Regions from separate parts of the Clostridium sp. BJN0013 genome, predicted to be linked through region 1. Evidence: riboswitches for the same ligand, from Rfam matches in the RefSeq annotation. Region 1 holds a riboswitch; the other holds the start of a gene.
What was found. Region 1 has a riboswitch for cyclic di-AMP ahead of AB3K27_RS17950 (cell wall hydrolase). Riboswitches for the same ligand answer to the same signal wherever they lie in the genome.
Positions count from the first base shown of each region.

Region 2: linked by a shared signal. The riboswitch ahead of AB3K27_RS20020 (cell wall hydrolase) and the one ahead of AB3K27_RS17950 (cell wall hydrolase) in region 1 are both predicted to bind cyclic di-AMP.

Region 1 is NZ_CP162495.1:3,458,215-3,463,623, forward strand. It holds gene polA (DNA polymerase I) at 1-2,118, opposite strand, end outside; gene AB3K27_RS17945 (DUF116 domain-containing protein) at 2,197-3,393, opposite strand; cyclic di-AMP (ydaO/yuaA leader) riboswitch at 3,674-3,813, shown strand; gene AB3K27_RS17950 (cell wall hydrolase) at 3,820-4,581, shown strand; gene AB3K27_RS17955 (methionine ABC transporter permease) at 4,671-5,327, opposite strand; gene AB3K27_RS17960 (methionine ABC transporter ATP-binding protein) at 5,329-5,409, opposite strand, start outside.
Region 2 is NZ_CP162495.1:3,874,608-3,880,016, forward strand. It holds gene AB3K27_RS20005 (NAD(P)/FAD-dependent oxidoreductase) at 1-217, opposite strand, end outside; gene AB3K27_RS20010 (YbbR-like domain-containing protein) at 198-1,451, opposite strand; gene cdaA (diadenylate cyclase CdaA) at 1,418-2,269, opposite strand; cyclic di-AMP (ydaO/yuaA leader) riboswitch at 2,406-2,539, shown strand; gene AB3K27_RS20020 (cell wall hydrolase) at 2,542-3,066, shown strand; gene AB3K27_RS20025 (NAD(P)/FAD-dependent oxidoreductase) at 3,119-3,976, opposite strand; gene trxA (thioredoxin) at 4,051-4,368, opposite strand; gene AB3K27_RS20035 (tetratricopeptide repeat protein) at 4,455-5,409, opposite strand, start outside.

The DNA.
Region 1 (5,409 bases):
TCTCTGTGTAGGTGTAACTTCCTCTAAAGGCACATTAAACACCTCTGATGCAGTTTTAGTATGAATATCACTATGATTTATAAATGCATTTATTAAATTTTCATCTTCTGATATATGAGCCAGTACCCTAAGTTCTATTTGTGAATAATCTGCAGAAAGTATAACACAATCTTTATTATCCGGTATAAATATTTTTCTTATTTCTTTTCCCATCTCATATTTTATAGGTATATTTTGAAGATTAGGCTCGGTGCTTGAAAGTCTTCCTGTAGTAGTTACAGTTTGATTAAAATTTGAATGAATTTTACCATCTTGCTCTATTACTCCTTTTAATCCTTCAATATACGTAGAATATAATTTAGTAAGTTGTCTATAATAAACTATTTTTTCAATTACAGGATGTTTACCATGTAATCTTTCCAACACATCTGCGTTAGTGGAATATCCCGTCTTAGTCTTTTTTATAACAGGTAAATCCAACTTTTCAAATAATATTTTACCAAGCTGCTTTGGAGAATTTATATTAAATTCTTCCTCAGAGAGAAAATATATTTCCTTTTGTATCCTATCTATTTCTATTTTAAATTTTTCCTCCATCTCAGTTAACTTATTCTTATCTACCTTAAATCCTTCACATTCCATAGATGCCAGTACAAAAGTAAGTGGCTGTTCTACTTCATACAACAGTTTATCCATAGAAGAATCTGATATTTTCTCTTTTAAAATAGAGTATAATCTGTTAAACAACAAGGTTTCTTTTATAAAACAATCTTCCATTTCCTTAGAGATTTCTATACCCAGATACTCCTTAATAATATCTGGTAGTTCATAGTTGGTTCTAGCCGGATCCATTAAATAAGCTGCTATCTTTATATCAAATTCTATGCCTAAAAGCTTTATTCCTATTTTATGCAATATACTGCAAGGTACTTTTACATCATAACTCACTTTACTTAAGCTAGGATTTTCAAACAACATTTTAGCTGTTTCCACTGTTTTAATTTTATTTTCATCATATATTTTTTTTATGTGTATTTCAAAATTTTTTTCTCCTATATTTACAAATATTTCATCTATATAGTTTTTAGAATAACTATTTTCATTTATAACTTTAAAATTAATGTAAAGCAAATTATCTCTTGCATCATTAGACTGTAAAGAATCTATAAAATTATGAAATTTATTTAAATTATCTATAATATCACATTCTACTTGAAAGCTTTCCACTTCTATTTTATCCTGTTCCTCCACTTTAGGTATTTTATCTATTAAGGATTTAAACTGAAGTTTTTCAAATAATTTTCTTAAGCCTTCAGCATTATACTGTTCTTTGGATTCAATAGATTGTAAATCCATTTCTATAGGAACATCTGTGACAATAGTAGCAAGTTTTTTACTAAATACAGCCTGTTTCATATAATTTTTTAAATTTTCTTGAACTTTTTTTCCTTTAATGTTATCTATATTCTGAAGTACGTTTTCTATGCTTTTATACTCTTTTATCAACTTAAGGGCAGTTTTCTCTCCTATACCAGGCACTCCTGGTATATTATCTGAAGCATCTCCCATAAGCCCTTTTACATCTATAAATTCTGTGGGAGTTATTCCATAATTATCTATAATGCTATTTCTATCGTATATTTCCTTTTGTGTTATACCTTTTTTGGTTATGACAATCTTTACTGAATCTGTAGCCAGCTGGAGGGCATCCCTATCTCCTGTAACTATATATACTTCCATCCCTTTCTTTTCTGCAAAAACAGATAATGTCCCCATAAGATCATCTGCTTCAAATCCATCTATTTCAAAAATACTTATGGATAAAAGCTCCAATATTTGCTTAAGTATAGGAAACTGCTCTGACAGTTCAGGGGGCATTCTTTTTCTTCCTGCTTTATATTCACTATATTTATCATGTCTAAAGGTAGGTGCACTTCTATCAAAAGTACATACTATATGACTGGGCTCAATTTCCTTTTTCATTTTTAACAGCATATTTACAAATCCATAAATTGCATTTGTATGAATTCCCTCTGAATTAGTTAAATCAGGCAGTGCATAAAAAGCTCTATTCATTAAACTATGTCCATCCAATATCAATAATTTTTCCTGAGACATAAAATTACCTCCAAAATTCTACTTAAGTATCTAAAAATTAAATTTTTCTAACTTCTCTATTATAACATCTTACTATATTTACTCTCTACTGTTATTTTTCCCCAATGTACTATTCGGGATTTGTAAAATTTCAAACAGTTTTCTATAATTTATATCTGTTTGAATACCACTTTTATGCCAGTGATTTTTACATCCACAATAATCAAGAATAACACATTGAGGTACCAAATTCAAATTTCTTGCCTTTAATCCTCCTTCTATTAAATTCAACACACAGGCAATACCTACAATACCTACATCTCCATATCTTATATGTTTTTTATTAGAAAAAGCATTACTTTCATGAGGAACTATATAAACTTTAAAATTATACTTTTTCCCTATTCTATCCAACATATTAACTTTACAGTTTTCAGAGCAGTTCATACATACAAAACCTTCATCTGATTTTTTTCTTCTGCATACTCCATAAGGTTTTAAACACATACATGCAGGAAGAAGCACTTTTTTATCATTTGTTTTTAAGAATGTCTTTCTAAAAGCCTTATTTAAAATTTCTGCTCCCACCATATTGAGATGATATTCAACTTCTCTTCGCCCACAAAAAATATTATCTTCTCTTGTTCCATAAAACTTATATTCATTGTTTAAAAAACTTTTTACATTCAAAGTATACCTTCCGAGACTTTCCATAGATTCTTTCTCGAACCAATCTGCTATTTCAACAATAAGTTTACCTGCATTAAGTACATATTCCTTATTATTATGCTTAAAAAATGAATTCCATATCTCCATTCTTCTAACTTGAAATTTAAATTCTCCTGTAGATTTAAGCCATATTATCAATTTTTGAAAGTCACTTTCTATATATACTGTATTATAAATCCTATCTTTATGAATCTCTCTGTTTAAAAGATATCTATATGCCATTTTTCCTCTTATGTTATCTATACACTTTTTAAAAATCCAGGAGCGTTGTCTCATAATTGAAAGTAAAGATAAAGTTTTACAAGGTATTTTAGGTAAATCTAAAGATTTTTCTGAATACACATTCCACAAAACTCCTATGATCAAGACTTCTAGTTGATATTCTTCCCTACTTCTCAATTGTTCTATATTAAAATCTATAATATATGCCCTAAAATCGTCTATTATATTATTTGCTTTAATTTTGATTTTTTGTAACACCTGTTCTGAAAAATCAGGTATAAATTTATAATACTCATCAGAATCTTTTAATTTATCTCTAAGATTATAAGTTATATAATTTTTCATATATTTTCTCTCCTAATTGTGATTAACACACATTTTTACTAGAATTGATAACAATAGTTTTTACTTTTATAATTATTTCATTACTTTTTATTTATCCAAACACAACAATTAGCTAATATTTCCATATTCTTCACAGTGGGAGAAAAGCATTCTCATAAGTAAACTCCACCTTAACCTAAGAATCACTTTATTTTACATAATGATCCACATGATCATTTTAAACCCAATATATCCATCAATTTAATAAGGATATATTATAAAAATGCTGTTAAAATAACAACTATAAAACAAGCCTAAACTTCCAAAACTGGAATGAAGTGCGGGGGATAACAATATTTGAGGTGAATCTTTTTATTAAAAAGTAGGACAATCCCTCTCCGAACCTGTCAACTAACCTCGTAGGCTAATTAGGGAGGATATCTATTTATGAATTTCAAAAAAATCAGAACACTACTATTTGCATTAACTTTTTCTATGTTGTCTTTTACACAGGTATATGCTGCTAATTATACAGTAAAGTCAGGAGATTCTCTATTTAAAATAAGTATACTATTTAAAACCGACGTAGACACCATTATAAAAAATAATAATCTAAAAGGCAGCGAGATATATCCAAATCAAGTTTTATATGTGGATTCTAAAACATATACTGTAAAACCTTCAGATACCCTTTATTTAATAGCAAAAAAATACGGCATATCTCTTAGCACACTAATTGCGGCTAACAGCAATGTGGACAAGTATATTTATCCAAGTGAAGTATTAAACATACCTGCAGGCCGAATTTTTAAAAGTACAAGCTCCTTAGATCCTATAGTACCCTACAGTGAAAGTGACTTAGATTTACTGGCCAGATTGGTAACTGCTGAAGCTGAAGGAGAAGTTTACAAGGCCAAAGTAGCTGTAGCTGCTGTAGTATTAAACAGAGTTCAAAGTTCAAAATTTCCATCTACTATAAAAGATGTAATATATGAAGTATCGGGAGGTTATTATCAATTTACTCCTGTATATAATGGCTGGATAAACAAGTCCGCTTCCGAAGATTCAAAAAATGCTGCTTATGAAGCACTCTATGGTTCCGATCCAACAAATGGTGCATTATATTACTTTGATGATAGTACAACAAATACCTGGCTCTGGTCAAAACCCATTGCTTTAAGAGTTGGTAAAATGGTATTTGTATATTAGTATGAATTTGATTACATAAGTTCAATTAATTTTTAAAAATTAAGGCATGAGTAAAACTATAGTTTAATTTACTCACGCCTTATATATTTTTATCTATTAAGTTTTTTATATATTATATCTCCAATAGTTTGAAGCAGTTGGACAATTATTACAAGTATTATTACTGTATATACCATTATGTCAGTCTGGAATCTGTAGTATCCGTAATTTACCGCTACATTTCCAAGTCCACCTCCCCCTACTGTACCTGCCATAGCAGAATATCCTACTACACTTATAACTGTAAGTGTTATTCCAAGTACTATAGATGGAAGAGCTTCTTTTAGCATAACTTTAAATATTATCTGAGTATTACTTGCCCCAAAAGATTTAGATGCCTCTATTACTCCAGGATCCACTTCTTTAAAAGAGGATTCAATTACCCTTGCTGCAAAAGGTGCTGCAGCTATAGTAAGTGGAACTATCGCTGCTGTAGTACCTATAGCTTTTCCCACTATAAACTTTGTAAAAGGAAAGATGGCTATCATAAGTATTATAAATGGAAAGGATCTAAGCAAATTTACCACTACATCTAAAACTTTATAAACTGCTTTATTAGGTCTAAGCCCCCCTGGCTGCGTTATTATTAATAAAACTGCAGGTATAAACCCTATAATTACGGCAAATACTGTAGAAACTATTACCATATAAAATGTTTCTCCTACAGCAGGAAATAGTACCTGCTTAAATATTTCACTAAAACTCATACTATTCCACCTCCCATGTTACATTTTTTGAAGAAAGATAATTACATATTTGTTCCTTATCTTCTTGGTTTATATTTATCAC
Region 2 (5,409 bases), 420 kb from region 1:
TTAACTTTGATACTATTTTCTTTTCATTCTCACAAATTACTTTTACAGAATAGTTAAGTTTTATATTATTTTTTTTCCTGGCATCTATGGATTCTTTAAGTATTTTAAAGTTTTTAATATATTTATTACTTATCTTCAGCTTTTTAGCAACTTTTATTTTTAGTTCATCATAATCCTCATCCAAACTTATATTTAAATTATTGATTATTATTGGCATTTTGTTCCTCCAATGTTTTTTTACTAACTTGTAAATTAATATTTTGTACATCCTGAGATACTAGAGATACTCCCTCTGGAAGAGATACTACTACACTTACAGTTTGTTCCCCTTCAGTTGCAGAACTGGCATCTACATAACAGGATACACTATTTTCACTTAAATTATTTATAATACTTTCAGATCCAGAAACTACTACAGATACACTATTAGAACTTAATTGGGCTGTATAAGCATCATTTAAATTTTTAATCTGTATATTTAGATTCATTTCCTTCTGAGAGGTTTTATTAGAATTATTTAATTCACTTGAATTTATTTTTAATTTCACCACTCCAGTACCAGTAACCAGTTTTACACCTTGTGGCACTATCAACTTTGCCTGAATGTTTTCTTCACTTTGAATTTTACTTAAATCGATAGATTCCGTATCTATTCCATTTATATCTTTAATAATCCTTTCCTCTCCTGCTATATCCACCTTTTCCGGTTCTGCAGTTATCAATTTACTAACATCTGAAACATTGTCCTGTAATTTAATATTTACTGGAACAGTTTTAATTTTAACCACAGGTATAGTAATCTTAACGGAAGATGGCTTAATAACTATATCCTTTAATACATTGCCTGATGTATCTTGTGCCTGTAATGTTAGTGAAGTATTTATATCTGACGATGTAGATTTTAAATCACAATTTCCTACAACCGTTTTTACTTTGTTTATTACATTTTCTGCCCCGCTAATTTCTGCCTGTTGTGTTTTTAATATAGGCTCCAAAGGATAATATCCTTCTTTAACTTTTCCCTGTAGTAATACTTTTATAGAAAAAGTTTTTTGTTTTAATTTATCTAATTGCAATTTTATCCATAAATTCTCATTATTGATTATAGTTATATTATCAGGACTCTTTTTTACTGATACAGGTACAGTATTCTCTCCTTTTTTCATGGCATAAGAATTTAAATCTGACTGTAATTCAAAATCAGTAGCTTTAATGGAATATAAATCAGAGGCACTTCCTTTTATAAGAAGAGATACCCTAAATTCTTTTTCTCCAACTTGTACAAGTTTTGATTGAGTAAGTATATTTTTATTGACTATAGTTACAGGCACTACAATTTTTCTTTCTATTGTAGGATTTTCTACATTAAATATGTATAGCCATAAAATAAATGCTGCAACAATACAACATATTTTTATTAAAATTTGATTTTCTTTAATTTTTTCTTCCACTCAATCACCCTCTCTCTCCATGTAGCTTTGCTTTGAAATCTTTTTCTCATTATAGCAGTAAGAACTTTCTTTAATCTGTCTTTTGTATAATTTCTCATAAGCTTTCCATTAGCAACAAAAGAAATTATGCCAGTCTCTTCTGATACTACTATAACCAAAGCATCAGAATTTTCCGATATTCCAATTGCTGCTCTATGTCTTGTACCCAATTTTTTATTTAATTGATTGTTATTTGTAAGTGGCAGGAAACATCCCGATGACACTATCCTGTCATTTCTTATTATAGTTGCCCCATCATGTAAGGGAGTATTTACCACAAATATATTCTCTAAAAGTGCAGAAGATACTATTGCATCTAGTTTTGTTCCTGTATTTATCACATCTCCAAGACCTGTAACCTGCTCTATTACAATAATAGCTCCAGTTTTACTTTGTGACAAATTTTCTACAGAAGTTACAATTTCTGTTATAACTTTTTCCATTATCTCCTCATCTGCCAATATATGCTTATCATTAAAAGCTGTTCTCCCTAAATGCTCAAGTGCCCTGCGAATTTCTGGCTGAAATATAATTACAATAGACAAAACTCCTATAGTTAAAGTTTTTGTAAGTATCCAATTAAGCATTACTAAATTGAAAAAACTACTTATAGGTATGAGAAATATTATAAGCATAATTCCTTTTAAAAGTTGTTCTGCCCTAGTCTCCTTTATAAGCATATATGCTTTATAGAGTATATATGCTACTACAAGTATATCCATAATAGAAGTTATACTTATATTTTTTATTGAATTAACCGTTAGTTGCAATAGTTCCACTAATTTCACCATCCTGTTGTTACTGACATCTATATTAATTATATACCATTTAATATTGTTTATATCTTTATCATATTTATTTTAATAAATTTTTAATAAAGTATATTTTTTAGTATTTTATTTTACCAAGTGGGTACAATATCATTAGCCTAAGTTTTACAAAAAACACGGGGAAACCAGTAATATTTGGGGTGAATCGTATATTTATTACGTAGGTTATGCCTTTTCCGAACCCGTCAGCTAACCCCGTCGGTAACAAGGAGGATATAATTTTGAAAAAATTTTTTTGTTTTATAATTTTTTCGTTATTACTGTTAACACTCTCTGTAAAAGTGAATGCAGAAGAATCTAACAATGATAATTCTATGTTATTTAATCAACAAGATGAAGTTGTGCAGGTATTTAATTACTCCAATCAAAAGATATACATAACTCAAGATGACGTGGAATTAATGGCTAAAGTAGTTTACGCTGAAAGTAATTCTGAACCCTTTGAAGGTCAGGTAGCTGTAGCATCTGTAATATTAAATAGAGTGCAATATCCTGAATTTCCAAAAACAATACAGGGTGTTATAAAACAAAAAGGAGCTTTTTCTTGTGTAAAAAATGGAGATATAAACGTAACTCCAAACCGAAATAGCTACACCGCAGTAGCACAGGCATTAAAGGGAGTGGATCCTACAGGTAAATCTACTTTCTTTTATAATCCAAAGATAGCTACATCTCAATGGATGAAAAATATTAATAAAAAAAATGTTAAATCTATAGGAAATCATGTATTTTTTATAGTCGACTAAAATTAAACCTCTCCATCTTTTAAAGATGGAGAGGTTTAATTTTAATTATAAATTATTTGCTATCCAGATATGAAACAACATTAAGTGCAGCTATCTGTCCCTGACCTACAGCTTTCATATACTGATATGGTTTTCCTGTACAATCTCCTGCTGCAAAACAACCCTCTATATTTGTCTTCATATTTACATCTACTTTTATATGCCCTGTTTCCAAAATAAGTCCTGGCATGAGCTGATCCGGTGCAATACTGCTTTTCAATACAAAAACTCCGTCTGTACTTATTGATTTATATTTTAAAATAACTCTTTCTACTTTATCTGTCCCATATATTTCTAAAACTTTATCCCGTATTACTTCTATATTGTCTTTTAAACTAGGACTTTCTCTATATATAGGTATATAATATACTTTCTGGGCAAGTTCACTTACATAGTTAGCTTCTCTTTCTGCTTCTTTATTGTACCCAATAACAGTAACAGTTTTATCCTTATAAAGAGGTGCATCACAGGTTGCACAATAGCCTACTCCTCTGCCGAGAAATTCTTCTTCTCCTTTTAAAGGTTTTGTATATTCTATTCCTGTAGCTAGTACAACTGCATTTGCTTCATATATCTTTTCATTAACTGCAAGAGCAAAATATTGTCCCATAGCATATATGGAATTTATTTTTTCAAATGTTATATTTATTCCCATAACATCTAAATGATTTTGAAATTTACTTTTTAATTCCAATCCTGTTATATCTGGCAATCCAATATAATTGCTGATCTTAGGAGCTTTAACCAATTTATCACTAAGTTCTTCATTGCCAAAAATAATAATATTTTTATTTCTTATCTTAGCATTAATGGCTGCAGAAATCCCGGCAGGACCACTACCTACTATGGCGATATCATACCTATGTTCCAATCAACCTCACCCCCTAATACATTTTTATTTACAATTATAAAATAGCTAAAGTTATACCCTATAAAATACTTAATCTATATGTGTTTTTCTAAAACATCTTTTATCGTATCTTTAGGTCTAAAGCCAATAAACTGTTCTACTACACTTCCATCTTTAAATACCATTACAGTTGGAATACTTCCAATTTTAAATTGTGCTGTTGTAACAGGATTTTCATCCACATTTATCTTAAAAAACTTAGCTTTTCCTTCCAACTCACTAGCAACTTCTTCCATAACAGGTGAAAGCATTTTGCAAGGACCACACCATGAAGCCCAAAAATCCACTACTACCGGAGTTGACGATTCCTTAACAGATTCTGAAAAATTTATATCTTTTATTTCCTCTACCATTTTTCACCCTCCTTATACCCCATAGGGGTATGTCTTTTAATTATATTTTATATTATATTATTTGTCACGTCAACTTTTTTTAGTCTTTAATTTATTAAATTATTTATTTGTGAATTATTATAAATAGATTGAGGATAATTGTTTATTAACTTTTCAGCATAATTTTTAGATTGTGTTATATTTGAATCTTTATATATGATAGCAAGCCTATACAACACTGTTTCTTCATAACTTCCATCAGAAAAACTATGATCATATTCCTCATAATATTTTATAGAGCCTTTTGAATCCCCTAATAAATCAAAAGAAGTCCCAAGCATATAAATTATATGAGGATATAATTCATTTCCTGTTCCAAATTCATAGGCTTTTTTTAAATAGATCCCTGCATTATTATAATCTTTATTTTTCAAATAGTTACACCCTAAATTATAAAAATAAACACATCCTTCTGTAGTTAAAAGTTCATATGCTTTAGATAACAAATTTTCCTCATTAGAATTCAGTTTCTCATTTCTCCAATTCATAACTTGTACATACATAGAATCATAATCTTTATTTTCTATATACCTTTTCATACCTTCAAGTGGAAAAATTTTTTTTATATTTTTATCAGTTCTTTCATCCACATTTTGAACTTTTTTATTATTACCTTCAGAATTTACATTTTGTGTTTTCATATTTTCTGTATCAAAAAATTTTGCAACACTTACAAATGCTTTATTGCCATTATTCACAATTAGAAATATACCACATGCTATTAAAATTCCAATAAAAGAAATACAACATATTTTTTTAATATTATTTTTTTTGCCTATTATATTTATGTTTTTAAGCAGTTTTATGTTCTCTTTAGCCTCAACATTTTTAACATCCAGTTTAAGTACATTATTTATCTTTTCCAAAGCCCTAGCATATTGACCCTTCTTCATATAACACAATGCACTGTAGTTATTTACATTAATATAATTAAAATCACTTTCAGCACATTTTTCTAATAATACTAAAGCTTCATCTATTTTAAATTTCTCAATTAGTATT